3 regions of the Streptomyces sp. NPDC001407 genome follow, and region 2 is predicted to be linked to each of the others. Evidence: predicted binding sites of a transcription regulator. Region 2 holds the regulator's gene; each other region holds the start of a gene.

What was found. The regulator HrcA, encoded in region 2, represses chaperone genes, less so after heat shock. The targets are predictions, from matches to a motif close to TTNGCACTCNGNNNNNCNGAGTGCNAA.
Positions count from the first base shown of each region.
Region 1: groES (co-chaperone GroES) is a predicted target of HrcA. The motif match lies at 6,184-6,210, and genes of this name have one in related genera.
Region 3: groL (chaperonin GroEL) is a predicted target of HrcA. The motif match lies at 7,394-7,420, and genes of this name have one in related genera.

Region 1 covers NZ_JBIAWF010000022.1:3,700-13,755, reverse strand. The annotation lists gene ACFY1P_RS26355 (sigma-70 family RNA polymerase sigma factor) at 1-153, opposite strand, end outside; gene ACFY1P_RS26350 (response regulator transcription factor) at 523-1,134, opposite strand; gene ACFY1P_RS26345 (WhiB family transcriptional regulator) at 1,587-1,898, shown strand; gene ACFY1P_RS26340 (LysR family transcriptional regulator) at 1,920-2,834, opposite strand; gene ACFY1P_RS26335 (SDR family oxidoreductase) at 3,119-3,892, shown strand; gene groL (chaperonin GroEL) at 3,966-5,588, opposite strand; gene groES (co-chaperone GroES) at 5,725-6,033, opposite strand; gene ACFY1P_RS26320 (polysaccharide deacetylase family protein) at 6,362-7,216, opposite strand; gene ACFY1P_RS26315 (methyltransferase domain-containing protein) at 7,323-8,510, shown strand; gene ACFY1P_RS26310 (Uma2 family endonuclease) at 8,540-9,160, shown strand; gene ACFY1P_RS26305 (DUF1876 domain-containing protein) at 9,182-9,457, opposite strand; partial or broken gene ACFY1P_RS26300 (Uma2 family endonuclease) at 9,554-9,859, opposite strand; gene ACFY1P_RS26295 (hypothetical protein) at 9,913-10,056, opposite strand, start outside.
Region 2 covers NZ_JBIAWF010000008.1:68,547-78,602, forward strand. The annotation lists gene ACFY1P_RS13845 (DUF6531 domain-containing protein) at 1-946, opposite strand, end outside; gene ACFY1P_RS13850 (hypothetical protein) at 943-1,314, opposite strand; gene ACFY1P_RS13855 (hypothetical protein) at 1,576-2,118, opposite strand; gene ACFY1P_RS13860 (DUF1266 domain-containing protein) at 2,384-3,583, shown strand; gene ACFY1P_RS13865 (16S rRNA (uracil(1498)-N(3))-methyltransferase) at 3,615-4,367, opposite strand; gene ACFY1P_RS13870 (nitronate monooxygenase) at 4,364-5,503, opposite strand; gene dnaJ (molecular chaperone DnaJ) at 5,904-7,043, opposite strand; gene hrcA (heat-inducible transcriptional repressor HrcA) at 7,044-8,060, opposite strand; gene ACFY1P_RS13885 (MBL fold metallo-hydrolase) at 8,318-8,986, shown strand; gene ACFY1P_RS13890 (DUF3097 domain-containing protein) at 9,028-9,858, shown strand; gene ACFY1P_RS13895 (Uma2 family endonuclease) at 9,855-10,056, opposite strand, start outside.
Region 3 covers NZ_JBIAWF010000025.1:80,997-91,052, forward strand. The annotation lists gene otsB (trehalose-phosphatase) at 1-517, shown strand, start outside; gene ACFY1P_RS28495 (hypothetical protein) at 521-1,282, opposite strand; gene ACFY1P_RS28500 (trehalose-6-phosphate synthase) at 1,677-3,137, opposite strand; gene ACFY1P_RS28505 (glucosyl-3-phosphoglycerate synthase) at 3,623-4,570, opposite strand; SAM riboswitch class I at 4,750-4,892, shown strand; gene thrC (threonine synthase) at 4,910-6,193, shown strand; gene ACFY1P_RS28515 (MoaD/ThiS family protein) at 6,241-6,516, shown strand; gene ACFY1P_RS28520 (cold-shock protein) at 6,954-7,157, shown strand; gene groL (chaperonin GroEL) at 7,614-9,236, shown strand; gene ACFY1P_RS28530 (PTS transporter subunit EIIC) at 9,362-10,056, opposite strand, start outside.

The DNA of each region.
Region 1 (10,056 bases), on a different contig from region 2:
GCGGGTGCGGCAGTAGCGCAGCGCGAGGGGGTGCACCAGCGCGAGCAGATCGTGCGTGGCCCGCCGGTCCCCCTCCACGGCGAGGGTCACGAGTGCGCCGATCTCCCCGGGGGCGGCAGCCGCGGGTGACCCCGTCGTGTCGTCGTCGCGCATCGGTCCATGGTGCCTTGACGCCAAGCGATCCACGGCACCGCCTTCATAGTCGTGCATCGAACCGTTACGCGTAGGTGTCCTCGTACTCACGTCTCGCGTCTCCCCCTTCCGGGTATACCCGCCCCCGCCCTCACGACTCCACCGATAGCTTGTGCCGGTAGCGCGCGGCACAGGACAGGGCTTGTCCGTCATGGGGTCATTGCCGGCCGAGTGAGAAGCCTCGGCCTCCGGCCGGGGAGGGGTCACACTCCAAGGATGCGGCATCCCTCGGAGTTTCGGCGCTGGACGGCCGCGCGATGAGGTCACGGCACGGTCACCCACCCGGGTGGCGCGCACCGCGACCTCACGGCGCTGCGCGCCACTCCCGGCTCAGCGGACCAGGCCCCAGCGGAAGCCGAGGGCCACGGCGTGGGCCCGGTCCGAGGCGCCCAACTTCTTGAAGAGCCGCCGGGCGTGGGTCTTCACGGTGTCCTCCGAGAGAAACAGCTCACGGCCGATCTCCGCGTTGGAACGGCCGTGGCTCATCCCCTCCAGCACCTGGATCTCGCGCGCGGTGAGGGTGGGCGCGGCACCCATCTCGGCCGAGCGCAGCCGCCGGGGGGCGAGCCGCCAGGTCGGGTCGGCGAGCGCCTGCGTCACGGTGGCCCGCAACTCCGCGCGCGAGGCGTCCTTGTGCAGATAGCCACGCGCCCCGGCGGCGACCGCGAGCGCGACGCCGTCGAGGTCCTCGGCGACCGTGAGCATGATGATGCGTGCGCCGGGGTCCGCGGAGAGCAGCCGGCGGACCGTCTCGACACCCCCGAGTCCGGGCATCCGTACGTCCATCAGAATGAGGTCCGAACGATCGGCGCCCCAGCGGCGGAGGACTTCCTCGCCGTTGGCCGCCGTCGTCACACGCTCGACGCCGGGCACGGTCGCCACCGCACGGCGGAGCGCCTCTCGGGCAAGCGGGGAATCGTCGCAGACGAGGACGGATGTCATGGCCGTCCTCCGCAGCTGATGCGCGTCACCTTGAGCCTCCAGGCTGGTACTGATCGTCACCTGTGCGATCGACGCTCTCCGGCAGGCTCGGACATCTGCCCGACTGCTTCATCCGTCAACCGCCTCCGCCCTCTCAACGACGGTCACCCGAAAGAGTTACGGGCTCGGTCGGCCACGTTCGGCACTCTACGTGAGGGCTCGGACACGGAGCAGGGCGCATTGGGGGCGCCCTTCGCGGCGCACAAGCTATGCCCCATTTGCCCAGGCAGACCAGTCTTTCTTCCCATTTGCCGGTGTCTATGACTAGATTCGCAATCAGTCATATTTACATCTGCTTCCACGGCAGACGTAGACGGCACAGGCAGTGCGTCCGCATCAGATCGCTCGTGCCGGGCCGCTTCCGCCGGATCCTCCGGCGGATCGCCCCGGCGGATCGCTTCGAGGGGATAGCCATGGCAGATTTCTCCCGCCTTCCCGGTCCCAACGCCGACCTGTGGGACTGGCAGCTCCTGGCGGCGTGCCGCGGGGTCGACAGCTCGCTGTTCTTCCACCCCGAGGGCGAGCGCGGCGCGGCCCGCAGCGCGCGCGAGACCTCGGCGAAGGAGGTGTGCATGCGCTGTCCCGTGCGGGCGGAGTGCGCGGCCCACGCCCTGGCCGTGCGGGAGCCCTACGGCGTCTGGGGCGGCCTCACCGAGGACGAGCGCGAGGAGCTGATGGGCCGCGCGCGGCACCGGGTCATCGCCGTGACCCCCACCAGCGCCTGAGCGCCTCCGGACCGCCCTCCGCTACGAGCGCCCGGCCGCCGTCGCCAGCTGGTCGAGCATCGCCGCCACCGCCGGCACCCGCGCCAGGTCCGGCAGCGTGAGGGCCACGATCTCGCGCTGCACCACCGGCTCGACCGGCACGGTGCGCGCACCCTTGGGGCGTACGGACTCCAGCGCCAGCTCCGGCATCACCGCGACCCCGAGCCCCGCACCGACGAGCCCGAACACCGCCGGGTAGTCGTCCGTCGCGAAGTCGATCCGGGGGGTGAACCCGGCGCCCTCGCAGACCTCCACCAGATGCTTGCGGCAGCGCGGGCAGCCCGCGATCCAGGGCTCCCCGGCGAGCTCCGTGATCCCGATCCGGTCCGCCCCGGCCAGCCGGTGGCCCTCCGGCACCACGCCGATGAGGCGGTCGGTGAGCAGCGGCCGTACGACCAGGTCGTCCCACTCCGCGGCCGCGGCCGGGTCCGCACCGCGCACCTCGGGATAGCGGAAGGCCAGCGCGATCTCGCAGTCGCCGTCGCGCAGCATCTCCACCGAGCGCGGCGGCTCCGCCTCCACCAGCGAGATCCGGGTGCCGGGGTGCGCGGCGCGCATCCGCGCGAGCGCGCCCGGGACCAGCGTCGAGCTGCCGCTGGGGAAGGACACCATCCGCACCCGCCCCGCCCGCAGGCCGGCGATCGCGGCGATCTCCTCCTCGGCCGCGGTCAGCCCGGCCAGGATCCCGGAGGCGTGCCGGACCAGCGCCTCGCCGGCCTGGGTGAGGCGCATCTCGCGTCCGGTGCGGATCAGCAGCGGGGTGCCCGTGGACTGCTCCAGGGCCTTCATCTGCTGGCTGACGGCGGGCTGGGTGCACCCCAGCTCGCGGGCCGCGGCCGAGAAGGATCCGGTGGCGGCCACCGCGCGCAGCACCCTCAGATGACGAGCCTCGATCATTCTTCGAGCATAAGCCCACCTTGGGGGCGATCGTAAATATCGGTTCACTACTTTGAGCGACGTCGCCGGGCTTCCCCATGACCTGCTCCCCGTGGACCTCGGGTGACCGCCCCCGCCCTCGGAAGGGACCTGCCGCCCGGCGTTTCGGCAGCTGGTGACGGGCTGCCCGCCGGGATCCACGAGAAGGCGCTCGCGCACGCGGCGGCCGGGTGAGCCCGATCGGAGACCGGCGAAAAGCGGACAGCGCACCGCCGCGGGGCGTCCCCGGGCTCTAACGTGCCTGTATGACGACTGTATTGATCACAGGAGCGACCGCCGGGATCGGCGCCGCCTTCGCGCGCAAGCTCGCGGCCGACGGCCACGACCTGGTCCTCGTCGCCCGCAACGAGGAGCGCCTGCACGAGCAGGCGACCGACCTCCACGACCGGCACGGCGTGGAGGTCGAGGTCCTCCCCGCCGACCTCGCCGAGGACAAGGGCATCGAGGCCGTCGAGGCCCGGCTCCGCGACGCCGCGCGCCCGGTGCATCTGCTGGTCAACAACGCCGGTTTCGGCAACAAGGGCGCGTACCTCGAAGTGCCGATGGCCGACGAGCTGCGGATGCTCAAGGTGCACTGCGAGGCGGTGCTGCGGCTGACCTCGGCGGCGGCCGAGGGGATGCGGGAGCGCCGGCGGGGTGCTGTCATCAACGTCGCGTCGGTGGCCGCCTTCACCCCGCGCGGCACGTACGGCGCGAGCAAGTCGTGGGTGGTGCAGTTCACCCAGGGCGTGGCCCGGGACCTGGCGGGTACGGGCGTGCGGCTGATGGCCCTGTGCCCCGGTTTCGTGCGTACGGAGTTCCACCAGCGGGCCGGGATGGGCACGGAGAACGTCCCCGGCTGGCTGTGGCTGGACGCGGACAAGCTGGTCGCGGCGGCGCTGCGGGACCTCGCGCACGGCAAGACCCTCTCCGTGCCGGACCCGCGCTACAAGGCGCTCACGGGTCTGATGCGGCTGGCGCCGCGCGGCGCCGTGAGCCGGGCGTCGTCCACGACGGGCCGCAGGTACGGCCCCAAGTGACCGGCCGGCAACGGCCGCGGCCCGGCACCCCTGGGAAGGGGTGCCGGGCCGCGGCCGTGCGATGCGCGTGGCGTCAGTGCGAGTGACCGTGGCCGTGACCGGCCTCGGGCTCCTCGTCGGCCGGCTTCTCGACGACCAGGGTCTCGGTCGTGAGCAGCAGCGACGCGATGGACGCGGCGTTCTCCAGCGCGGAGCGGGTGACCTTGACCGGGTCGATGACGCCGGCCTTCACCAGGTCGCCGTACTCGCCCGTCGCGGCGTTGAAGCCCTGGCCCTTGTCGAGCTCGGCGACCTTGGAGGTGATGACGTAGCCCTCGAGGCCGGCGTTCTCGGCGATCCAGCGCAGCGGCTCGACGGCGGCGCGGCGGACCACGGCGACACCGGTGGCCTCGTCGCCCTCCTTGCCGAGGTTGCCCTCGAGCACCTTGACGGCGTGGACCAGAGCGGAGCCACCACCGGAGACGATGCCCTCCTCGACCGCGGCGCGGGTCGCGGAGATGGCGTCCTCCAGACGGTGCTTCTTCTCCTTGAGCTCGACCTCGGTGGCCGCGCCCACGCGGATGACGCAGACGCCACCGGCGAGCTTGGCGAGGCGCTCCTGGAGCTTCTCGCGGTCCCAGTCGGAGTCCGTGGCCTCGATCTCGGCCTTGATCTGGTTGACGCGGCCGAGGACGTCCTCGGAGCTGCCGCCACCGTCGACGATGGTGGTGTCGTCCTTGGTGACGGTCACGCGGCGGGCGGTGCCCAGCACGTCCAGACCGGCCTGGTCGAGCTTGAGGCCGACCTCCTCGGCGATGACGGTGGCACCGGTGAGGGTGGCCATGTCGCCGAGCATCGCCTTGCGGCGGTCACCGAAGCCGGGCGCCTTGACGGCGACGGCGTTGAAGGTGCCACGGATCTTGTTGACGACGAGGGTGGAGAGCGCCTCGCCCTCGACGTCCTCGGCGATGATCAGCAGCGGCTTGCTGGCGCCGGCCTGGATGACCTTCTCCAGCAGCGGCAGCAGGTCCTGGATCGAGGAGATCTTGCCCTGGTGGATCAGGATGTACGGGTCGTCGAGGACGGCCTCCATGCGCTCCTGGTCGCTGACCATGTAGGGCGAGAGGTAGCCCTTGTCGAAGGCCATGCCCTCGGTGAAGTCCAGCTCCAGGCCGAAGGTGTTGGACTCCTCGACGGTGATGACACCGTCCTTGCCGACCTTGTCCATCGCCTCGGCGATGAGCTCGCCGACCTGCTTGTCCTGCGCGGAGAGCGCGGCCACGGCGGCGATGTCGGACTTGTCGTCGATCGGACGGGCGGTCGCGAGGAGCTCCTCGGAGACGGCCTTGACCGCGGCGTCGATGCCCTTCTTCAGGGAGGCCGGGGAAGCACCGGCGGCGACGTTGCGCAGACCCTCGCGGACCAGCGCCTGGGCCAGGACGGTCGCGGTGGTGGTGCCGTCACCCGCGATGTCGTTGGTCTTGGTCGCCACCTCCTTGACGAGCTGGGCGCCAAGGTTCTCGTAGGGGTCGTCGAGCTCGACCTCGCGGGCGATGGTGACACCGTCGTTGGTGATCGTCGGGGCACCGAACTTCTTGTCGATGACGACGTTGCGGCCCTTGGGGCCGATCGTCACCTTGACCGTGTCGGCCAGCTTGTTGACGCCGCGCTCGAGGGCGCGACGGGCGTCCTCGTCGAACTTCAGGATCTTCGCCATGGTTGCTTCAAGTCCTCTCGTTGCGATCCTCGGCCACGCGTCAGTGACCGGCTATCGCTTCAAACGAACTGCGCCCCGGGCGCCCGGCCGGTGAAGAGCGGGAGCACGGGGCGCAGATCAAAAAACTTCGGGTGAATTACTTCTCGACGATCGCGAGGACGTCGCGGGCCGAGAGGACGAGGTACTCGTCGCCGTTGTACTTCACCTCGGTGCCGCCGTACTTGCTGTAGAGCACGACGTCGCCGACGGTCACGTCGAGCGGAAGACGGTTGCCGTCCTCGAAGCGACCCGGACCCACGGCCAGGACGACGCCCTCCTGGGGCTTCTCCTTCGCGGTGTCCGGGATGACCAGGCCAGAGGCCGTGGTCTGCTCGGCGTCGAGCGGCTGGACCACGATGCGGTCCTCGAGCGGCTTGATGGCAACCTTGGAGCTGGCGGTCGTCACGATCCGACCTCCCCCTTCGGAGATCTCACGGGGTTAACTGTCTGAGGTGGCGACCAGGTCGGATCCGTCGTCGCGGGTGCCGGATCTGCCCGTCGCTGTGTTTGGCACTCCCGGGTGGAGAGTGCCAACGGAAGCGAGACTATGACGCGGTTAGCACTCGGTCAAGCGGAGTGCCAATTCGCCTGCGGCGCGCGCCGTGGCGTGGGGGTGGATCTTCCCCTGGGCCGTCGGCCGTAATCGTCACCCGCACCACCGCTTCGCGGCGGTTGTCCTCAATCGCCGGACGGGCTCGATACGCCGCAGTCAGCGACGGAGCCGCGCCCCTCACTCAGACGTAGTCCTCCAGGCGGGCCACCGTGTAGCCCTGCTTCTGGATGCTGCGCAGCATGTTCGTCACCATCTTGGTCATCGAGGTGCCCTTGAGTTCCTGCGGACCGCGGAAGTGCGCGAGGACGATGTCGCCGGGGCGCAGCTTGTCGCCCTCGGCGTAGCGCATGTCGTTGATCTGCATCGTCGCCTCCCACAGCACGACCGCCTTCACCCCGCAGCTGCCGGCCGCCGTGAGTGTCGCGTCGTTGTAATTGCCGTACGGCGGGCGGAACAGCGGCGGCTTGACCCCGGTCCGCTTCTCCAGCCGGTCCTGCTGCCCGCATATCTCGTGCCGCTGCGCGTCGGGCGAGAGGGTGCGCAGGTTGGGGTGGGAGAGGGTGTGGTTCTCGATGGTGTTCGGGTGGCCGGCATCGCCCCGCAGCTGCTCGAAGTAGCCGTAGCCGCGGCCCGCGCGGGCGATGTCGTCCGTCAGGAACATCGTGAAGGGCAGCTTCAGGTCCTTCGTCATCTTCACGAACTCCGGGTCCTTCTCCGCCCCGTCGTCGAAGGTCAGGAAGACGACCTTGTCCTTGGTGTCCACCCGCCGCACGACCTTGGGCTTCTCCCCCGGCTTCATCCCGTCCGTCACCTTCGCCGCGGGCGGCGCGGGCGGCGCCGCGAGGGGCGCGTCCAGCCCCCAGCGGCGGTACGCGCCGGTGTCGGTGGAGGGCGAGGCCGAGGGCGCTTCCGTACGACCGGTGGCCGACGGCGCGGGCTTCCCCGGGCCGGACGACGATCCGGAACACCCGGAGACGAGTCCGGCGAGCAGCAGGGCGATGGCGGCGACCCGGGGGCCGGATATGGAGGAGCTCACCCTTCCGATTCTTGTTCACTCGTTCGAGTGAAGCGAGGCGGGTGGGCCCTGCCGCTCCCCGGAGCCCGATTACGGAAAGGAGCGGGGCTGGGGAAAGAATGAAACCGTGCCCGCACCGAACCAGCCGACCGAAGCCTTCGCCGCTCTCCTCACCGACGAAGGGCGGCGCCTCCTGGACGAGCTCCGCGATTACGACCCCGCCCAGGAGCTGGCCACCGCCACCCGGCTGCGCCGCGAGCACCCGGCCGAGCTGGTCTCCGCGGCGATCGGGCAGGCGCGGCTGCGGCAGCGGGCCGTCGCGAAGTTCGGGGCGGAGGACGCGTACCGCATGTTCTTCACGCCCAACGGCGTCGAGCAGTCGACGCGCCGGACCGTGGCGGAGTACCGCGCCGCCCGCTTCGCCGCGCTCGGCGTCCGCTCCGTGGCCGACCTCTGCTGCGGCATCGGCGGCGACGCGCTCGCGCTGGCCCGCGCGGGCGTACGGGTCCTCGCCGTCGACCGTGACCCGCTGACCTGCGCGGTCGCGGTCGCCAACGCGGAGGCGCTCGGCCTGGCCGACCTCATCGAGGTGCGCTGCGCGGACGTCACGGAGATCGACACCGCCGCGTACGACGCCGTCTTCGTCGACCCCGCGCGCCGGGGCGGACGCGGCCGGATCTTCGACCCGGAGGCGTACTCACCCCCGCTGTCCTGGGCCGTCCGGGCCGCCCTCTCCGCCCCGCGCGCCGCGCTGAAGATCGCGCCCGGCATCCCGCACGAGGCGATCCCCGACGAGGCGGAGGCCGAGTGGATCTCGGACGGGGGCGACGTCAAGGAAGCGGTGCTGTGGTTCGGCACGGCGCCCGGCACCCACCGCTCGACGCTGCTCCCCTCGGGCGCGACCCTCACCGGCCGCGGCCTGGCCGACCCCGCGGTCCGCCCGGTCGGCCGCTACCTCTACGAACCGGACGGCGCCGTCATCCGCGCCCACCTCGTCGCCGAGGTCGCGGAAGACCTCGCCGGCGGCCTGATCGACGAGACGATCGCCTACGTGACGAGCGACGAACTCCGCCCGACGCCGTACGCGACGCCCTACGAGATCACCGACGTGCTCCCCTTCAACCTCAAGCACCTCAAAAAGCTGGTGCGCGAACGGGAGATCGGCGTCGCGGTCATCAAGAAGCGGGGCTCGGCGGTGGAGCCGGAGGAACTGCGCAAGAAGCTGAAACTCGAAGGGGTGAACTCCTGTGTGATCGTACTTACGCGCGTGGCGGGGGCTCCGACAATGCTGCTGGGGCACCCGGTCCAGGCGTAGCCTGGCAACAGCGACAAGGGAGGACAGCGATGACCGCCGATCCCGTCACCGAACCGGTGAAGAAGCCGCAGGACCCCATCGATCTGTTGATCGCGGTCGAGAAGGCATTCGATGTGCCTGTCCGGCCCGAGTGCATCGAGGGGATGGTGGTCGTGCCACCGCAGCCGGACGATAACCACAACGACAGTGCGGCAGAGCTTTACTTCCAATTGCGCTCAGCGGGCATTCGGCAAGCGGGATACGGCAATGGCTTCCGGCTCGGCTTGAAAGGCGAGCGCACCCGCTCGTTGCTCATCCCCGATTTCTACGTGAAGCGACGCAAGCCCACCGAGGTGGACGAGGCCTACCGCCGGGCTCACCGGGGCTGGTACCCCATCGACCTGCTCGCCCTCGTCGGCGAAGTCACCTCGACCAACCATGAGTCGGACACGGGCCCCAAGTACCGCAGCTACGCCGCCGGCGGAGTGCCGGTCTATGTCGTCGTTCACCGCCAGACGAACCGGGTGTACGTGCACTCCGAGCCCGTACCCGACGTGGACAACCCCGCTCTCAGCCACTACCGGACGACCACGACCACCGAGATCGGCGGCAAGGTCCACCTCCCGGACCCCTACCCCGCGTTGGACACCGCGTTCCTGCTGGAAAGCTGAGGCTCAAGCCCCGGCGCGGGATCACTCGTCGCTGATGCCGTGCACGCGTTCGCGGGTGTGGGCCTGGATGTCCTTGATCGTGATGTCCAGCAGCTGGCTGGACAGGTGGTGCAGAGCGCGGGAGGCCGCCAGTTCGTCGCCGATCGCCGGGACGTTCTCGTCGGCGGGGTGGCAGTGCGCGGTGCCGTCGCCGACCATCGGGCCCGGGGCCCTGCCCGTGAGGCGGGCCTCGGCGGTGACCACGTGGTCGTGTTCCTTGATGCTGACCTCGACAGTCCAGACCTTGTTGCCGCTCACGGGTGGACCTCCTTGCGCGCGCCGGTGCGGTCCCACCACGCTGACACGCGGGTGCGGGGCGCGCACGGGGCCATGGGCCGAACGGGACTTCGCGGTTCAGTGGGTGTAGTCCTTGAGCTCCTCTGTCGCCAAGGTGATGCCGACCGGGTCGGGGAGCGTGACGGTCTCGCCGTACGGATGCGACTTCCGGCTGAGGTACTTCCCGTTCATGGGCTCGCTGTAGACGGTCACCATGCACTCGTCGCGGTCGACGAGGAGGTACACCGGGATGCCGACGGCGGCATAGCCGTCGCGCTTCTCCTTCCGGTCACGGCGATCGGTGTCCGAGTCATGTGAAGTCACCTCGACAGTCATCAGAACACCATCGGGATCGGCCCACTCTCCTTGTCCAGCGAGGAGCCGTATGACCGCGTCGGCGGGCGCCAACTCCACCCTTTCCGGTGGCATCTTGTCGGTCAGGCGCGTACGGGCCATGCCGCGCGCGAAGTGCACCACCGGGGGCAGCCCCGCCGTGAGTTCGCGTACGAGGTCCTTCGGCGACGCGCCTCTCGCCAGCCACTCCGTGGCCAGTTCCTCCAGCTCGCGGCAGTCGCCGCCGA
Region 2 (10,056 bases):
CGAGCGTCGAGGCCCAGGTCGGGCCGAACCAGCCGCCCGCGCGGTACGTGGACAGATGGGTGCGCTCGACGGCCAGCGGGAGCGCGCCGGGCAGGGTGACGTCCGTCTGCGGCAGCAGCATGGCGCCGGTGGCGACGTCGATCGGGTCGCCGACGCACTTGAGGCTTTCCGTGGAGCGGGCGGCGGCCGCCTCTTCGTCGATCAGATTGGGGCGGGCGCCCCGGAGGAGGAAGTTCCGGCCGGCGTTGCCGATCTCCACGCTGTTGCGCGCCATGCCGCCGAGGCCGCCGAACAGGCCGCCGTAGAGCATGCCGTCCTTGGCGGCGTTGTTGACCTCGTCCAGGCTCACGCCGTGCTGCAGCCCGGCGCTGATCTTCATCGGCTGGGCGACGGCCAGGTCGACGGTGACGGACTCGACGCCCGCGAAGGCGGCCATGACGAGGGTCGTCGCGGCGACCTCGGCGACCACGGTGGAGATGGCGACGCCCACGGCGGTGCCGAGCTCGATGACCGCCGTGGCCGCGGCCGCCGACGCCGCCGTCGAGAGGCCGGCGGTGAGCCAGGCCAGGCCGACGCCCGCCAGGATGACACCGGCCTCGATGCCGATCTTGGTCCACAGCTTGTCGACGGCGTCGTCGATGGCGTGGGCCAGCTTCTCCAGCGCCTTGGCCAGCTCGCGGGCGGCCTTGGGGATGTCGGTCAGCCAGCCCTTGTCCCCCTTGCCCGCGTAGCGGGACCAGAAGGTCTCGAAGGCGTCGATCGCCTCACCCTTGTTGTTGTGGATGAGCGTCTGGGCGGCGTTGTTGACGGGCGTGCGAACCTTGTCGACGCTGTCGGCGAAGGCGTTCCAGGCGTCGGCGGCCTTGCGCAGCTTGCCCGGGTCGCCGTCGGGCCACTTCAGGCCCAGCTTCTCGAGGACGTGCTTGGCCTCGTCGGCGACGCTCACTTCGCGCCCTTGGCGTGGGGGTCGGTGGCCGCGACGCCCTTCTTGGTGAACATCCCGGCGACCAGCTCGTCGTTGTCGACGTGGCCGTCCGACATGTCGGTGAGCGCTTCGTGGATGCTGACCAGGCCGAGGACGAGGGTGCCGGTCGCGCTCTCGATCGCCTTCTGCTGAGGGCTGTAGAAGCCTTCGAACTCCTTGCCCGCGTCGTCCTCGCCCCACGGCTTGCCGAGCCCGTCGAGCGTCTTGACGAGCGTGGTGAGCGCCTCGCTCAGGTGCTTGCTCTGCTCGTGGAAGACCGGTGCCGCCGACTTCAGGTCCGCCGTCTTGATGTCCAGGACCTTGCCGTCGCCGCTCGGGCTCGCGCCCATCGCTAGCCTCCCCCACCGGTATGCGCCGCCATCGGTACGCGACGCCATCGGCCGAGGGATGACGCTCGCTCAGCGTCACATAATCGCACGTTGATTCGGGTGGGGGTGGTGGGCACGCGGTGGCACCGGCCTTCTCACGCCTTCCCGGGCGCGGGCCTCGGCCGGGAATCCCGGGCCCTGGCCTCAGGTCCGGAATCTCAGGCGTCGGCCTCAGGCCGGACCTCAGGCCGGGACCTCAGGCCGGGACCTCAGGCCGGGACCTCACTCGAGGCCGAGGTCCGACAGAGCGGTGGTCCAGTTCTTGGCGATCGCGCCGCGCGCCGCGTCGAGAGTGACCTCGCCGCCGCAGACCGCGGTCTTGAGCCGGTTCTCGACGGTGTCCTTGCTCTGCGCGGGCTCATCGCCGAAACGGGGCTCGGGCCAGAGGTTCTTGGGGTCCTTCGGGGCGCCGCCGAGTTCGAGGGGGACGAGGTGGTCCTCCTCGTAGTCCGCGGTGCTGGTGTCGCTGTAGCCGTACTCCGCGATCTGCTTGATCTTCAGCGGCGTGGTGTACGAGACGGGCGGGCGCACGGTCTTCGTCCAGCCCGGCACGCATATCGTCGAGCCGATCGTGTCCTGCGTGACGTCCGGGTTGTACGCGCCGGGCTGGCAGTTCGCGTCGGGCAGCGGCAGGTAGGACTGGCTGCACGAGGCGGCGAGGCCCGCGGTGTGCGGCGCGGCGTGGGCGGTGCCGGCGGCGAGGACGCCGCTGACGGCGAGCGCCAGCGACGCCGAGGCGGCGGCGAGTCTGTACGGAGAGCGCATGGGGGGCTCCTCCACAAGGAGGCCCGGCCGATCCGGGCTGTTGTGGGCATGACACCACTCAAGGTGTCTATGCGGGTAGAGCCACGAGGTGAACATGTGATGACCAGCGGCTTTTCTTAACCCCCTCATGGGGGACGCTTGCCCGAGCCTGGGAAAACTCTTGGGAGTTACGGACTTCTCGGGTCGAAATTCGTCCGGAAGTCGTGGCGGAGAACAGCGCCGCCCTCGCCGTACGCCACGGGGAGACCGTCGGTAGAGTCAACCGGTGACAGCTTCCCCCCGGCCGCGCGCGGCGGCCTCGACCCGCACCTGGCGGCCCGCCACGGAGATCGAGCGGGCCCTGCGAGAAGCGGCCGGCAACCACGACCGGACCGGCTATCTGCGTCTCCTCGCGACGGCGGACCTGTTCCACTACGTCCCGAAGGAACACGTGGACAGCGGCCGCCGCGCGTACGTCCCCGCCGACGACATCCAGGGAACCTGGTGCCTCGTCATGCGGACCGCGGGCGAACGGCTCCCCCGGCGCGCCCGGTTCGTCGTCGCCCGCACCTCGCTGGCGGAACTGGCGGAGACCTGGCCCGGCCGCCGCTACTCCTTGCACGTGAACCCGGGCACGCCGGCCTTCATGCGCCTGACCGCGGGCGTCCTGGACCGGCGCCGGTGGAGAACCATCGCGAGGGAGGAGACCGCGAAGCTCCCCGCCGGCACCCGCCCCACCCGCCTGCTCACCACACAGGCGGGCCCGCGCACGGGCCAGCTCGCCCACGCGCTGGCCTGTGGCGCGCACCTGTCCGTCGCCAACGGCGTGCTGTGGAACGAAGTGGGCGACGTCTACGACGACTACGCCCAGGAAGTCAGCCTCCTGCGGGAGTCGTGGGGCACGGTCACCGCCCAGGACTGGCAGAAGCAGATGGACGCGCTGCTGGCCGGACGCAACAGCCCGCCGGAACCCGAATTCACCCTCGACATCCGCCAGGAGCTCGCGAGGGCGAACTCCGGCACGGTCGACGCGGACCTCTGGCGTCGCGCCTGCACCGCCGTACTCACCGACATGGACGCGCCGGCCGAGGCGAACGCGGTGGTCCAGGAGCTGATAGGCCGCATCCTGCGCTACGAGTCCCGCTTCCGCGCCGACGGCCTCCTGCCACCGGACGGCGTCGTCCGCAGCGCCGTCGGCTACGACTACGGCCGCGCGGTCAGCTTCGCCCGCTGGGGCCTGAGCGCCCGCCTCTGCCCCGCCGAGACGGCGGAGTCATCGATCCTGCGCGCGGGCGAACTGTGCCGCGAGGCGTACGACTCCTGGGAGGACTTCTCCGCCGGTTACGCCCTGGGACGCGTGCTCCGGTTCGACACGGAGGAATTCGGCGAGTGGTACGCGCAGGCACTCGATCCCCACCGCATCCTGCTGTCGGAACCGCGAAGCCCTTGGCGGACGATTCCTTGGGGGATGACTTCTGCGGTCTGAGCGGGCTTGACGAAGTCCGGAGCCGTTCGCCCTACGACCAACGCCCCGTCCGTCCCAGCAGCAGTGCCGTCGCGGCCGTGCCCGCCGTCGAGGTGCGGAGGACGCTCGGGCCCAAGCGGTACGGCTTCGCGCCCGCTTCCGCGAAGGCGGTGAGTTCTTCGGGGGAGACGCCGCCCTCGGGGCCCACCACGAGGACGATGTTGCCCGTGGGAGGGAGTTCGGCCGTGGCGAGCGGGGCGCTGCTGCCCTCCTCGTGGAGGACCGCCGCGAACGCCGCGTCGGCCAGCAGCGTGCAGACCTGCTTGGTCGTCAGCAGGTCGGACACCGGCGGGAAGCGGAGGCGGCGGGACTGCTTGCCCGCCTCGCGGGCCGTGGCGCGCCACTTGCCCAGGGCCTTCGTGCCGCGCTCGCCCTTCCACTGCGTGATGCAGCGCGAGGCCGCCCAGGGGACGATCGCGTCCACGCCCGTCTCGGTCATGGTCTCGACCGCGAGCTCGCCGCGGTCGCCCTTCGGCAGGGCCTGGACGACGGTGATGTGCGGCTCCGGCAGGGGTTCGGCGCGGACCGAGGTGACGGCGACGTCGAGACGGTCCTTGCCCTCGACGGCGGCCACGGTGCCGAACGCGCCCGTGCCCGCGCCGTCCGTCAGCACGATCTCCTCGCCCACGCGCAGCCGCCGCACGGAGACGGCGTGCCGCCCCTCGGGGCCGCCGAGCGGGAAGACCGTACCGGGGAAGACGCCCGTGAGGGCATCCTCCTCGACCAGGAAGACCGGCGCTGTCATGACTCGCTCCCTCGCATTTCACGTCCCCCCGGTCCTGCCCCCGCGTCCCCGCCGCCCGCCAACGCGGCCCGTGCCGCGTCCAGTTCGGCGGTGAGCACCTCGACCAGCCGCGCGGCCGGAAGCTCACGGGCCAGCCGGTGGCCCTGCCCTGCCCACAGGTTGAGGCCCTGCGGGTCACCCGCCGCCGCGGCCGCCTTGCGCAGCCCCGCCGTCAGGTAGTGCACCTGGGGATAGGCGGCGGGAGCGTACGGGCCGTGCTCACGGATGAAACGGTTCACCAGGCCCCGGGCCGGGCGGCCGGAGAAGGCGCGGGTGAGTTCGGTGCCGACGAACAGCGGGTCGGTCAGGGCCTGCTTGTGCACGGTGTGCGCGCCCGACTCGGGGCACACCAGGAACGCGGTGCCCAGCTGCGCGGCGCTCGCGCCCGCGGCGAGCACGGCGGCTATCTGGGCGCCGCGCATCAGGCCGCCCGCGGCGATCATGGGGATGCGTACGGCCTCGCGGACCTCGGCCAGCAGCGCCAGCAGGCCGACGCCCGCGCCCGCGCCGTCCAGGTGCGGGTCGTCGCGGTGGGTGCCCTGGTGGCCGCCCGCCTCGACGCCCTGGACGCAGACCGCGTCCGCGCCCGCCAGCTCGGCGGCCCGCGCCTCGGCGGCGGTGGTGACGGTGACGACGGTGACCGTACCGGCCTTGGCCAGTGCTTCCAGGGCGGCGGCGGACGGGCAGCCGAAGGTGAAGGAGACCAGCGGGACGGGGTCGTCGAGGAGGATCGCGAGCTTCGCCTCGTAGGCGTCGTCGCTGCCCTGGCACCAGTCGCCGAGCGGCGTCTCGTACCAGGTGGCCTCGCCCGCGAGCTGCTCGGCGTAGACCTCGACGGCGGCCGGGTCGGCGGCGGGGGGCTGCGGCATGAACAGGTTCACGCCGAAGGGTGCGGCCGTGCACGCGCGGAGCTGCTTGATCTCCTCGTACATCGCGGCCGGGGTCTTGTAGCCCGCCGCCAGCGATCCGAGGCCACCGGCCTCGCAGACGGCGGCGGCGAGCGGCGGGCCGGAGGCGCCGCCGGCCATGGGGGCTTGCACGATGGGGTGCCGGAGCAGGTCCGTCAGCACGGCGTCACCCCGGGTGTCGATGGCCATGACCACATCGTGTCACACGCGGTGCGCCCCGGCGGGCGGGCTGTCGGCTGAGGTCGGTGGCGCGGGTGGCCCCGGCGGGCGGGCTAACGGCTGAGCTCAGGTGCCGCGGTGGCCCCGGCGGGCGGGCTGCCGGCCGAGCTCAGCTGCCGTCTGCGGCGGGAGCGGCCTGCGGCCGCGTCCTCAAACGCCGGACGGGCTTGAGGGGTTGCGGTCAGTCCGCACCCTCAAACGCCGGACGGGCTTGAAGGGTTGCGGTCAGTCCGCACCCTCAAGCCCGTCCGTACGTGGTTCGCGCCGCCTATCGCCCGTTGAACGCATCCTTCAACCGCGAGAACAACCCCTGCTGCCCCGGCTTACTGTGCCCGCCCGGGGGACAACCCCCGGACCCCCGGCCCAGCGCCTACCGACCGTTGAACGCATCCTTCAACCGCGAGAACAACCCCTGCTGCCCCGGCTTGAACTCGCCCATCGGGCGTTCCTCGCCGCGCAGCTTCGCCAGCTGGCGGAGGAGGTCCTCCTGCTGGGGGTCGAGCTTGTTGGGCGTGATCACCTCGACGTGGACCACGAGGTCACCACGGCCACCGCCCCGCAGGTGCGTGACGCCGCGCTGGTGCAGCGGGATCGACTGGCCGGACTGCGTGCCCGGGCGGATGTCGATCTCCTCGACGCCGTCCAGGGTCTCCAGCGGCACCTTCGTGCCGAGGGCCGCCGCCGTCATCGGGATGGTGACCGTGCAGTGCAGATCGTCGCCGCGCCGCTGGAAGGTCGGGTGCGCCGTCTCGTGGATCTCCACGTAGAGGTCGCCGGCGGGGCCGCCGCCGGGGCCGACCTCGCCCTCGCCCGCCAGCTGGATGCGGGTGCCGTTGTCGACACCGGCCGGGATCTTGACCGTCAGGGTGCGGCGCGACCGGACGCGGCCGTCGCCGGCGCACTCCGGGCACGGGGTCGGCACCACAGTGCCGAAGCCCTGGCACTGCGGGCAGGGCCGCGAGGTCATGACCTGGCCGAGGAAGGACCGGGTGACCTGCGAGACCTCACCGCGGCCGCGGCACATGTCACAGGTCTGCGCGGAGGTGCCGGGGGCCGCGCCCTCGCCGCTGCACGTGGTGCAGACGACGGCGGTGTCGACCTGGATCTCCTTGGTCGTGCCGAACGCGGCCTCGCTGAGGCTGACTTCGAGCCGGATCATGGCGTCCTGGCCACGGCGGGTGCGCGAGCGCGGACCGCGCTGCGACGCCTGGCCGAAGAAGGCGTCCATGATGTCGGAGAAGTTGCCGAAGCCCGCGCCGAAGCCGCCGGCGCCACCCCCGCCGCCGCCGTTCGCGGAGAGCGGGTCGCCACCGAGGTCGTAGACCTGCTTCTTCTGCGGGTCCGAGAGCACCTCGTAAGCGGCGTTGATCTCCTTGAACCGCTCCTGGGTCTTCGGGTCCGGGTTCACATCCGGGTGCAGCTCACGGGCGAGGCGGCGGAATGCCTTCTTGATCTCGTCCTGCGAGGCATCACGCCGTACGCCCAGGACCGCGTAGTAGTCCGTGGCCACTTACGACTCCGCCAGGATCTGTCCGACGTAACGTGCCACTGCGCGTACCGCTCCCATCGTTCCGGGGTAGTCCATGCGGGTCGGTCCGACCACGCCGAGTTTGGCGACTGCCTCGTCGCCCGAACCGTAGCCGACGGCGACGACCGATGTGGAGTTCAGGCCCTCGTGAGCATTCTCATGACCGATTCGCACGGTCATGCCCGAGTCCTTGGCCTCGCCGAGCAGCTTGAGCAGCACCACCTGCTCCTCCAACGCCTCCAGCACCGGCCGGATCGTCAGAGGGAAGTCGTGCCCGAAGCGGGTGAGATTGGCGGTGCCGCCGATCATCAGCCGCTCCTCGGTCTCCTCGACCAGGGTCTCCAGCAGGGTCGCGAGGACCGTGGAAACGGTTCCTCGGTCCTCCTGCTCGAAGGACTCGGTGAGGTCCTGCACGAGCTGGGGCACATCCGCGAACCGGCGGCCGACGACCCGGCTGTTGAGCCGCGCGCGGAGATCCGCGAGCGAGGTCTCGCCGATCGGCGCCGGGCAGTCGACCATGCGCTGCTCGACCCGGCCGGTGTCCGTGATCAGCACCAGCATCACCCGTGCGGGGGCCAGCGAGAGCAGCTCCACGTGTCGCACGGTCGAGCGGGTCAGCGAGGGATACTGCACCACCGCCACCTGCCGGGTCAGCTGCGCGAGCAGCCGCACCGTACGGCCCACGACGTCGTCGAGGTCGACGGCGCCGTCGAGGAAGTTGTGGATGGCGCGCCGCTCCGGCGTCGACAGGGGCTTGACGCCCGCGAGCTTGTCGACGAAGAGGCGGTAGCCCTTGTCGGTCGGGATGCGGCCGGCGCTCGTGTGCGGCTGGGCGATAAAGCCCTCGTCCTCCAGGGCGGCCATGTCGTTGCGCACGGTCGCCGGGGACACGCCGAGGCGGTGCCGCTCGGTGAGGGCCTTGGAGCCGACGGGCTCCTCGGTCCCCACATAGTCCTGGACGATGGCGCGCAACACTTCGAGCCTGCGTTCGCTCAGCACCGCGCACCTCCAGTCCAGCCGTCTTACGGGGTCCTTCCCTGGCACTCCATGGTCACGAGTGCCAGATCCCTTCAGCCAGTGTACGGCCGTGCACCGCGGCGAGGGCAAGAGCGGTCCCGCCGTGCGCCCGCACACACCGCCGCCGCACGCCCGCCGGGCGGGCAACCGTACCGCGCTCCGGCTAGCGTCCGGGTATGGAGAGCCATGAGGGGACAGCCCGTTGGGAACGGCTCGCGCCAGGGGTCGCGCGTCGCAGAATGCCCGTGTGGGACGCCACGATCGGGGTGATCGCGGGCCCGTCGGCCGTCCTGCTCGTCGATACCGGGGCGACGCTACGCGAGGGCGCGGAGGTCCGGCGGGAGGCGCGGGAGCTCTTCGGCCGTGACGTGACACACATCGCTCTGACGCATCCCCACTTCGACCACGTCTTCGGCACGGCGGCGTTCCCAAAAGCGCGGGTGTACGGCGCGGTGGGGCTCGCCGACGTCCTCGCGCGCGAGCGGGAGGAGCTGGCGCGGGACGCCGTACGGCACGGCGCCGACCCGGCGGCCGCCGCCGAGGCCGCGGACCTGCTCGTACGGCCCGGCCATCCGGTCTCCGGCGAGCTCACGCTCGACCTCGGCGGCGGGCGGCAGGCGCTGCTGGCCAATGTGGGTCCCGGCCACACGGCGCACGACCTGGCCGTGCTGGTGGCCCCTTCGGGCGGGGCGCCGGAGGTCGTCTTCTGCGGTGACCTGGTCGAGGAGTCGGGCGACCCGCAGGCGGGCCCGGACGCGCTGCCCCGGCAGTGGCCGGCGGCGCTGGACCGGCTGCTGGCGCTGGGGGGTGAGGACGCGGTGTACGTCCCGGGGCACGGGGCGGTGGTGGACGCGGCGTTCGTGCGGGAGCAACGTGACGCGCTGGCGGCGCGGTTCAGCGTGTCGTGAGGCGCGGCGCGGCTTCCCGATCTTGATCCACAATGGCCCGCATGCGCAGCAGACAATACGGCCCTGATCTCACCCCTCCGTGGAAGCGTCAGCAGCCCGCGCCCGAGGTGCCCGCCGAGCCGGATCTCGTGGTCGAGGAGGTCGCCACCGGCTTCTGCGGGGCGGTGATCCGCTGCGAGAAGACGGCGCAGGGGCTCACCGTCACCCTGGAGGACCGCTTCGGCAAGCACCGTGTCTTCCCGATGGAGCCGCGCGGCTTCCTGCTGGAGGGGCGCGTGGTGACCCTCGTACGCCCGGCGGCCACGAACGCGCCGCAGGGCCCGGCCCGTACGGCCTCCGGCTCGATCGCCGTCCCGGGGGCGCGGGCGCGCGTGGCGCGCGCCGGGCGCATCTACGTCGAGGGGCGCCACGACGCGGAGCTCGTGGAGCGGGTGTGGGGCGACGACCTGCGGATCGAGGGCGTGGTGGTGGAGTACCTGGAGGGCATCGACGACCTCCCCGCCATCGTCCGCTCCTTCGCACCGGGCCCGGACGCGCGGCTGGGGGTGCTGGTCGACCACTTGGTGCCGGGCTCGAAGGAGTCCCGGATCGCGGCTTCCGTCACGGACGCGAACGTCCTGGTGGTGGGCCATCCGTACATCGACGTGTGGGAGGCGGTGAAGCCGGCGTCGGTGGGTATTGAGGGGTGGCCTCGGGTGCCGCGGGGGGAGGACTGGAAGTCGGGGGTGTGCCGGGCGCTGGGGTGGCCGGTGAACACGGGGGCGGCTTGGCAGCGGATTCTGGGGGCGGTGGGGTCCTACAAGGACCTGGAGCCGTCGCTGCTGGGGCGGGTGGAGGAGTTGATCGATTTTGTGACGGTGCCGACTGCTTAGCGGGCGGTGCCGGGCGAGGTCCGGAATTCCGATGTGTCCAAGGTGACGCCCAGCATGACGAGCGGCACAGGATCGCCGAACTTCGTGGTCCGCGTTGCTGCGTAGTCAGCCTCATCCCCGGCGCCAACCGGCTCAGTGAGCAATACGCACTGGGCAGCGAAGGGGTCGACAATCAGGTAGGCAGGGACCTGCCCTGCC
Region 3 (10,056 bases), on a different contig from region 2:
CACCGTCAAGGCCCCCGCCCCGCACCCCGGCGTCGCGGCCGTGCAGGCGGCGCTGCCCGGGGAGCTCGACCGGTCCGGCTCCTGGCGGGGCACCTGGGTCGAGGACAAGGGCCGCGCCATCGCGGTGCACACCCGGCGCGCCGCCGACCCCCAGGCCGCGTACGACGCCCTGCGCGGCCCGCTGGAAGCGCTCGCCGCACGGCACGGACTGATCGTCGAACCCGGCCGGTTCGTCCTGGAGCTGCGCCCGCCCGGCATCGACAAGGGCGTGGCCCTCGCCGAGTACGTGCGCGAGACGGGCGCCCGCTCCGTGCTCTACGCCGGTGACGACCTCGGTGACCTCGCCGCCTTCGCCGCCGTCGAGGAGCTGCGGGCCGAAGGGCTGGCCGGCCTCCTCGTGTGCAGCGGCAGCACGGAGGTCACCGAACTCGCCGAACGGGCCGACCTCGTCGTCGACGGCCCGGCCGGCGTCGTGGAACTGCTGACGGCCCTCGCGGACCGTCTCACCACCGGCTGAACCTCACTCGTCGTCCGGGTCCTTGACCGCGGTCGGGTCCCCCTTGGCCGCCTTCTCCGGCAGCCCGAGAGTCTTCAGCGCCGTCGTCCAGTCATGGGCTATGGCCTGCTGAGCCTTGACGAGGTCCGCCTTGCCCGAACAGATCGCGTTCTTGAGCTTGGTCTCGACCACATCCTTGGGGTTGTTGGGCCCCGCGCCCTCCTTGTGGCCCGGGGAGGGCGGCTCGACCCACAGATTGCGCGGGTCGTTGGGGTCGCCGCCGAGCTGAAGGCTGATCAGGTGGTCGTACTCGTAGTCCTTCATCGAGCCCTTGTAGCCGTACGAGGCCGCGTTGGCGGTCTTCTCGCGGCTGGTGATGTTGACCGGCGGCCGGATGTCCTTGGTGTAGCCGCTGCGGCAGATCGTCGACTTCAACGTCGCCTGCGTGACCTTAGGATTCGTCGCCCCGGGCGTGCAATTGGAGTCGGGCAGTGGCTCCTTGGCCGCCGTGTACTGATAGTGGCAGCTGCCCGGTTCGGGCTGTTTCTGCACGGTGTACGAGCCCTGGGGGCCCGGGCCCACGGGTATGGCGCCGACCCCTCCCGCGGCGGCGGCCGAAGCGGAGGGGGACGCGGACGCGCTGGACTTGGCGCCCTTGGTGTCCTTGGCGTTCTCGGTGTCGGAGCTCTTGCTCCCGGAATCGGAGGAGCAGCCGGTCGTCAGGGCGGCGGCCAGAAGGGCGACGGCCGCGAGGACGGAGGCGGCTCGGGGTGTTGCTATCGGCATGGCCTCATGGTTACCCGTGCCCGGGACGGGCCAGGCGACGGCCCGAAGCACTTTGCCGAAGGCTGCCCGGTTGTTTGCCCGGGGTGTGCGCTGGGGGGTGAGCGGTGTGTTGGGTGCGGGCCGGGTGCGCCTGCGGCGGGCTTTTTCCCCTACCCGCCCCTTCCCGAACTGGGGCTCGTGCCCCAGACCCCCGGCTGCGGGTCCGTTGCCGCCTGCGGCGGAGAGCGCCCTTCGGGCGCGTCCTCAAACGCCGGACGGGCTGAATTGGCACCTGCATCAGCGAAATCCAGCCCGTCCGGCGTTTGAGGACAGCGCGCGAAGCGTGCTTCGGGGTCTGGGGCGCAGCCCCAGTTCGGGAAGGGGCGGGGCTGGGGAAAAAGCCCGCCGCCAGCGGCTACAGCGCGGACAGTTGGTCCAGGAACCAGCGGGCCGGAGGGAGCGCCACCGCCGCCTCGGCGAGCCGCTTCGTGCGGGACGCCCGTTCCGACGGGTCCATCAGGAGAGCCTCGTGCAGTGCCGAGGCCGTCGCCTCCACGTCGTACGGGTTGACCACGATCGCCTCGTCGCCGAGCTCGGCCACCGCCCCCGCCTCCCGGGAGAGGACGAGCGCGCAGCCGTGGTCGGAGACGACGGGCACCTCCTTGGCCACCAGGTTCATGCCGTCGCGGATGGGGTTGACGAGCGCGACGTCCGCGAGCCGGTAGGCGGCGAGCGAGCGGGCGAAGTCGTCCTTGACGTGCAGCGAGACCGGCTCCCAATCCACCGTGCCGAACGTGGAGTTGATGTCCCGGGCGACCCGCTCCACCTCCGCCGTGTAGTCGCGGTAGACCTTCAGGTCCTGCCGCGAGGGATACGCGAAGGCGATGTGCACCACCTTGCCCCGCCACTCCGGGCGGTCCTCCAGCAGTCGGCGGTACGCGTGCAGGCCGCGCACGATGTTCTTGGACAGCTCGGTGCGGTCGACGCGCACGATCGCCTTGCGGTCCGGACCGAGCCGCTCGCGGAGCGCCGCCATCCGCTCCTCGACATCCGGCCGGTGCGCGCGCTCCCGCAGGAAGTCCGCGTCGGCGCCGAGGCCGTGCACGCCGAGCCGGGTCGTCCGCCCCTCGAAGAGCACCGCCGTACCGCCCGTGCCGCGGACGATCTCCGCGCCCAGGACCTTCTCGCAGCAGTCGGCGAACGCGTCCGCCCACCGCTCGGTCAGGAAGGCCGCGCGGTCGCCGCCCAGGATGCCGCGCAGCACCCGCTCAGCGACGTCGTCCGGCAGTACGCGGTAGTAGTCGGGCGGGGCCCAGGGGGTGTGCGAGAAGTGGCCGATCCGCAGGTCCGGGCGGCGCTCCCGGAGCAGGCCCGGCACCAGTGCCAGGTGGTAGTCCTGCACGAGCACGGCCGCGCCCTGCGCGGCCTCCTCGGCGAGCGCGTCCGCGAAGGCCGCGTTGTACGCCTCGTACGCCGCCCACTGCCGTCGGAAGTCCGCGTCGAAGACGGGGGCCAGGGGCGTCTCGTAGAGCATGTGGTGGACGAACCACAGCACGGAATTGGCGATGCCGTTGTAGGCGGCGGTGAAAGTGTCCGGGGCGACGTCCAGCATGCGCACCCGGTGGCCGCCGGTGTCCTCGGCGTCGAGCCTGCGGCCCGCGCGCCGCGCCGCCTCGCGGTCGCCCTCGCTCATGGCCGCGCACACCCATACGGCGCCGGCGTCGCGGTCTATGGCGCTGAGCCCCGAGACGAGACCGCCACCGCCTCGGCCGGCCGTCAGCTCGCCGTCGACCAGCTTGTACGAGACCGGGCCGCGGTTGGAGGCGACGACGATCTGGGCGGCGTGCGTGTGCGGTTGCATGTGCTCAACGACCATGTGGCCAGCCTTGCCTGACTGCCGGCCGTTCAAACGTTTGTCCTTGGCGGGGGTGGGTGCGGGTCGGCTGCGCCTGCGGCGGGCTTTGTTCCCCTACCCCGCCCCTTCCCGCAGCGTCTGTTGCGCGGCTCCGCCGCGGCCGGGGCTCCGCCCCGGACCCGTGCCTGGGTGCGGCCGGGATTGTTTCCCCAGTCCCGCCCCTTCCCGGCTGCATCTAATTTGCGGCTCCGCCGCGTGGGGGGCGCTGCCCCAGACCCCGGGCTGCGGGTCCGCTGCCTCCCCCAGCTGCCTCCCCCGGACGGAGTCTGGGGGAGGCAGCTGGGGGAGTTTGAGGACACCGCGCGGAGCGCGGTCAGGGGGGGCGGGGTCTCCCCGGTTTCGGGAAGGGGCGGGGCTGGGGAACAAAGCGCCGCAGGCGCCCCCACGCGGCGGAGCCGCAGATCGGACGCAGCCGGGAAGGGGCGGGGCTGGGGCACAAGAACCCGCTACGCGGCGTCGCGGCTCGCGTATTCCGGGATTTCTCGCATCGGGGGGCGTTCCTCCGTGTCCACCGCGTACGTCCGAGGGACGAATCCCTCGGACGTACGCTCGAACTGGGTCAAAGACGGCCGCACCAAATGGCCGCGAGCCAGCCGCAGCTGCGCCGTGCGGTAGATCGCGGCGGCCATCCGGCCCAGCGCGCGGCCGTCCTGGTGGCGGTGGACGCGGACGCCCACGTCGACCTGGGCCAGCGCGTCCAGGCCGACCGTGTGGAGCGCGTCGACCAGGAGGCCGAGTTCCACGCCGTAGCCCACGGGGAACGGCAGGCTCTCCAGGAGCGAGCGGCGGGCCGCGTACTCGCCGCCCAGGGGCTGGACGAAGCCCGCCAGCTGCGGCCAGTGCAGATTGAGCAGCGGGCGGGCCACCAGCTCGGTCACCCGGCCGCCCTGCCCGGCCACCTCGCCGAGCGGGCGGTCGTACATCGCCTTCACGAACTGCACGCCGGGTTCGGTCAGCAGCGGGCCGACGATGCCGGAGACGAAGTCCGCGGAGAAGTCGCGCAGATCGGCGTCGACGAAGCAGACGACGTCACCGCGCGTCACCAGCAGCGACCGCCACAGCACCTCGCCCTTGCCGGGCAGGGCGGGCAGCCGCGGCAGCACCGAGTCGCGGTGCACCACGCGCGCGCCGGCCGCGGCGGCGACCTCGGCCGTGCGGTCGGTGGAGCCGGAGTCGAGCACCACCAGCTCGTCCACCAGCGGCATCGCGTCCGTCATCAGCTCGCGCCGGATCGTGGCGACGATGTCGCCGACGGTCGCCTCCTCGTCCAGCGCGGGCAGCACCACGCTGACCGTGGTGCCCTTCTCCCGTTTGGCCGCGAGCAGCTGGTCGAGCGGACGGTCTCCGACGGACCAGGACCGCCGGTCCAGCCAGCGCTCCACCTCTTCCAGCACGTGAACGACTCCTCTGGTTCTGCGATGTGGTTCTGTGACGTGGTTCTGTGACGCATCTCGCGGTACGGACGGCTGTCTCGGGCCTCCGTGCCTTCGGTTACAGTCTGAACAACGCGGAACGCCGTCGTATGTCGGGGTCGCCGCGCGCACAAACGCCTGGGCAGTGCCCAGTGCCATACCGCTCATCCAGAGGGGCAGAGGGACACGGCCCGTTGAAGCCCCGGCAACCCTCCCGCCGGTCTTGCGCGTAAGCAGCGAGGCTCCCGGTGGGGAAGGTGCCAATTCCGTCTCGTGGCGAGGTTCGCCGCGAGGAAGATGAGGAGAAAGGGCCTCGCCTCCATGGCTGTGCAGTCTGTCGAAAGCTCAACCACTTCTGTCGCGCTCGGTCCCGCCGTCGCCCTCTCGTGCCGTGAGTGCGGCGAGCGGTTCGACCTCGGTCCCATCTTCGCCTGCGCCGCCTGTTTCGGCCCGCTCGAAGTCGCGTACGACCTCCCCACCGGGGACCCCGAGGCCCTGCGCCGCCGCATCGAGTCCGGTCCCGACAACATCTGGCGCTACGCCCCGTTGCTGCCCGTCCCCGCCGACGTCGCGGACCGGCCCAGCCTCAACCCCGGCTTCACCAAGCTCGTCAAGGCCGACAACCTCGCCCGCGAGCTGGGCTTCACCGGCGGGCTGTACGTCAAGGACGACTCCGGCAACCCCACGCACTCCTTCAAGGACCGCGTCGTCGCCATCGCGGTCGAGGCGGCGCGCGCCTTCGGCTTCACCACGCTCTCCTGCTCCTCGACCGGCAACCTCGCCGGCGCGGTCGGTGCCGCCGCGGCCCGCGCGGGCTTCAAGTCCTGCGTCTTCATCCCGCACGACCTGGAGGCGGGCAAGGTCGTCATGGCCGCGGTCTACGGCGGCGACCTCGTCGGCATCGAGGGCACCTACGACGACGTGAACCGCTTCTGCTCCGAGCTGATCGGCGACCCGATCGGCGAGGGCTGGGGCTTCGTCAACGTCAACCTCCGCCCGTACTACGGCGAGGGCTCCAAGACGCTCGCCTACGAGATCTGTGAGCAGCTGGGCTGGCGGCTGCCGGACCAGATCGTGGTGCCCATCGCCTCCGGCTCCCAGCTCACGAAGATCGACAAGGGGCTGAAGGAGCTGATCGCGCTGGGCCTGGTCGAGGACCGGCCGTACAAGATCTTCGGTGCCCAGGCGGCGGGCTGCTCGCCGGTCTCCCGCGCGTTCAAGGACGGCCACGACGTGGTGCGGCCGGTGAAGCCGGACACGATCGCGAAGTCCCTCGCCATCGGCAACCCCGCGGACGGGCCGTACGTGCTCGACATCGCCCGGCGGACGGGCGGCGCCGTGGAGGACGTGGACGACGCGGAGATCGTCGACGCGATCCGGCTGCTGGCCCGGACGGAGGGGATCTTCGCCGAGACCGCGGGCGGGGTGACGGTGGGCGTCACCCGCAAGCTCGTCGAGCGCGGGGTGCTCGACCCCGCGCTGACGACGGTCGTGCTCAACACCGGGGACGGGCTCAAGACGCTGGACGCCGTGGCGGCCGGGCCGTCCGCGACCATCCGGCCGTCCCTGGAGGCGTTCCGCGCCGCCGGGCTCGCCACCGGCTGACGTCCGTACCCGACCATTCACCGGAAGACCGGAAAGGCAGGACCCCCATGAGCATCTCCGTGCGCATCCCCACCATCCTCCGCACCTACACCGGAGGTGTCGCCGAAGTCCCCGCCGAGGGCGCGACGCTCGCCGAGGTGATCGGCGATCTGGAGAAGAACCACCCCGGCATCGCCGCCCGCGTCCTCGACGACGCGGGGAAGCTGCGCCGGTTCGTGAACGTCTACGTCAACGACGACGATGTGCGGTTCGAGCAGGGACTTCTGACGCCCACGCCGGACGGCTCCGGCGTCTCGATCATCCCCGCCGTCGCCGGAGGCTGAGCTTTACGCAGGCTCCTTGCGAAAGACCCCCGGAATCGCCCCGGCCACGAAGTGGACGGGGCGATTCCGTCTGTTGAGCGCGATACAGTTGGGGCGATCCCCCTCCGGCGTCAGTGCCGAACGCATATGAGAACCCGTCAAGTTGTGCGCGAACTGTGTGCGCGAATTGTCGGGTTGCTTGCGCTATGCCCGGCCCGACTTGCCCTGGATCCACCGGAGTTCGCCGTATTTCGGCAATCGGCCGCGCCGGGAATTCTCGTCCGAGTGACCTGTTGCAGACGGCATCCGTGCAGATACATTCAGCCGCGGTCGACGCGTTCCGGCGCACGCCACTGGGATTCCTCCTGCCACCGGCTGGGGAGAGTTCCAGGGGTGAGGTCTGACCCGGGTCCGCGAAGTGCGGTCCTGCGCAAGGGCCAGTAATAGGGGAGTTAGGCATGGCTCAGGGCACCGTCAAGTGGTTCAACGCGGAGAAGGGGTACGGCTTCATCGCGGTCGACGGTGGTGCGGATGTATTCGTCCACTACAGCGCGATCCAGATGGACGGCTACCGCACCCTCGAGGAGGGTCAGCGAGTGGAGTTCGAGATCTCGCAGGGCCAGAAGGGGCCGCAGGCGGACATGGTCAAGCTCGCCGTCTGATCTCGGCGCATCGACCACCGGCTCACTCAGCTCGCCGAGGGGCCCGTACCCGCGCACCGGGGTACGGGCCCTTCGTGTGCCCTCGCGCGTGTACGTGTACGTGTACGCGTGCGCGTTCCGTGTGTACCCGGTCGCGTTCTCTCCGTAGGGGTGCCGTTCGGTAGAGGCGCTTGCGCCCCCAGCTAACGCTGGGAGGTGCCCCCGGTGCCACTTACGGTGCGCTCGCCGACGGATCGCTTGCACTCTGGTGGGTCGAGTGCTAATCATTGGCGTTAGCACTCTCCCCGTGAGAGTGACAGATTTGGACCGTCGGTGAGGTCCATCAGCCGGGTGGGGCAAGGAACCATCAGGCCGGTGAGCCGTCCGTCGCGGGCGCCAGCGCGGTCCGGAGAAATCCTTCCCCCATAGCCTGAACGGCATGGGGGGACCCCCGACGTCCCGGGAGGACCACTTCACATGGCCAAGATCATCGCGTTCGACGAGGAGGCACGGCGCGGTCTCGAGCGCGGGATGAACCAGCTCGCCGACGCCGTCAAGGTCACCCTCGGCCCCAAGGGCCGCAACGTCGTCCTCGAGAAGAAGTGGGGCGCCCCCACGATCACCAACGATGGTGTTTCCATCGCCAAGGAGATCGAGCTCGAGGACCCGTACGAGAAGATCGGCGCCGAGCTGGTCAAGGAGGTCGCGAAGAAGACGGACGACGTTGCCGGTGACGGCACGACGACCGCGACCGTCCTGGCCCAGGCGCTGGTCCGCGAGGGCCTGCGCAACGTCGCCGCCGGCGCCAACCCGATGGCCCTCAAGCGCGGCATCGAGAAGGCCGTCGAGGCCGTCTCCGGTGCGCTGCTCGAGCAGGCCAAGGACGTGGAGACCAAGGAGCAGATCGCCTCCACCGCCTCCATCTCCGCCGCCGACACCCAGATCGGCGAGCTCATCGCCGAGGCGATGGACAAGGTCGGCAAGGAAGGCGTCATCACCGTCGAGGAGTCCCAGACCTTCGGTCTGGAGCTGGAGCTCACCGAGGGTATGCGCTTCGACAAGGGCTACATCTCGGCGTACTTCGCCACCGACATGGAGCGTATGGAGGCGTCCCTGGACGACCCGTACATCCTGATCGTCAACTCGAAGATCGGCTCGGTCAAGGACCTGCTGCCGCTCCTCGAGAAGGTCATGCAGTCCGGCAAGCCGCTGCTGATCATCGCCGAGGACGTCGAGGGCGAGGCCCTGTCGACCCTGGTCGTCAACAAGATCCGTGGCACCTTCAAGTCCGTCGCCGTCAAGGCCCCGGGCTTCGGTGACCGCCGCAAGGCCATGCTCGGCGACATCGCCATCCTCACCGGTGGCACCGTCATCTCCGAGGAGGTCGGCCTCAAGCTGGAGAACGCCGGTCTCGACCTGCTCGGCCGCGCCCGCAAGGTCGTCATCACCAAGGACGAGACGACCATCGTCGACGGTGCCGGTGACAGCGACCAGGTCCAGGGCCGCGTCAACCAGATCCGCGCCGAGATCGAGAACAGCGACTCGGACTACGACCGCGAGAAGCTCCAGGAGCGCCTCGCGAAGCTGGCCGGCGGCGTGGCCGTCATCAAGGCCGGTGCCGCGACCGAGGTCGAGCTCAAGGAGCGCAAGCACCGCATCGAGGACGCCGTGCGCAACGCGAAGGCGGCCGTCGAGGAGGGCATCGTCGCCGGTGGTGGCGTGGCCCTGCTCCAGGCCTCCGCGGTCTTCGAGAAGCTCGAGCTCGAGGGTGACGAGGCCACCGGCGCCAACGCCGTGCGCCTGGCCCTGGAGGCCCCGCTCAAGCAGATCGCCGTCAACGGTGGTCTCGAGGGTGGCGTCGTCGTGGAGAAGGTCCGCAACCTCACGGTCGGCCACGGCCTGAACGCCGCGACCGGCGAGTACGTCGACATGATCGCCGAGGGCATCATCGACCCGGCGAAGGTCACGCGCTCCGCCCTGCAGAACGCCGCGTCCATCGCCGCGCTGTTCCTGACCACCGAGGCCGTCATCGCCGACAAGCCGGAGAAGGCCGCCGCGGCCGCTCCGGGCGGCATGCCGGGCGGTGACATGGACTTCTGAGCTGAATCCTCCCGACGCGCCCCTCGCAGTGTTCGGCCGTAGCCGGCCTCACACGCTTCGGGACGCTGCACCGGACTCCGTCCGGTGATCGGGAGCAGCTCGAGTCTTCCGAGGGCGGTACCCCATCACCGGGGTGCCGCCCTCGGCGCGTTCAGCTCCCTGAGCGACTCCCGGCCGAAGCCGAAGAAGTACGTCGCCGCGAAGCCCGTCACGTACCCCACCAGCAGCCCCAGCGCGTAGACCGCCGCCGTCCTCCCGAGGCCGTGGTTGCCCTTCAGCAGGGGGAAGAGGGCCAGGCCGGACGGGCCGATGGCCGTGGCGCCGACCTTGACGCCCAGCTGGTTCAGCAGGCCCACGAAGCCGCCGCCGAACGCGCCGCCCACGCACGCCGTGACGAACGGCCGCCCCAGCGGCAGCGAGACGCCGTAGATCAGCGGCTCCCCGATGCCCAGCAGGCCCGCCGGGAGCGCGGAGCGGATCGTGCCGCGCACCGACAGATTGCGCCGGAGCCGGACGTAGACCGCGAGGGCCGCCCCCACCTGGCCCGCGCCCGCCATCGCCAGGATCGGCAGCAGGACCGAATAGCCCTCCTGCTGGATCAGTGTCGTGTGGATGGGGATCAGCGCCTGGTGCAGGCCCAGCATCACCAGCGGCAGGAACAGCCCGCCCAGGACGAAGCCCGCGCCCGCGCCGCCGTGGGCCAGCAGCCAGTCGGCCCACCGCCCGATGCCCGCGGCGACCTTCCCGGCCGCGTACATCAGCCCGTACAGCGTGACCAGGCCCGTCACCAGCACCGTCAGCGTCGGGGTGACGAGGACGT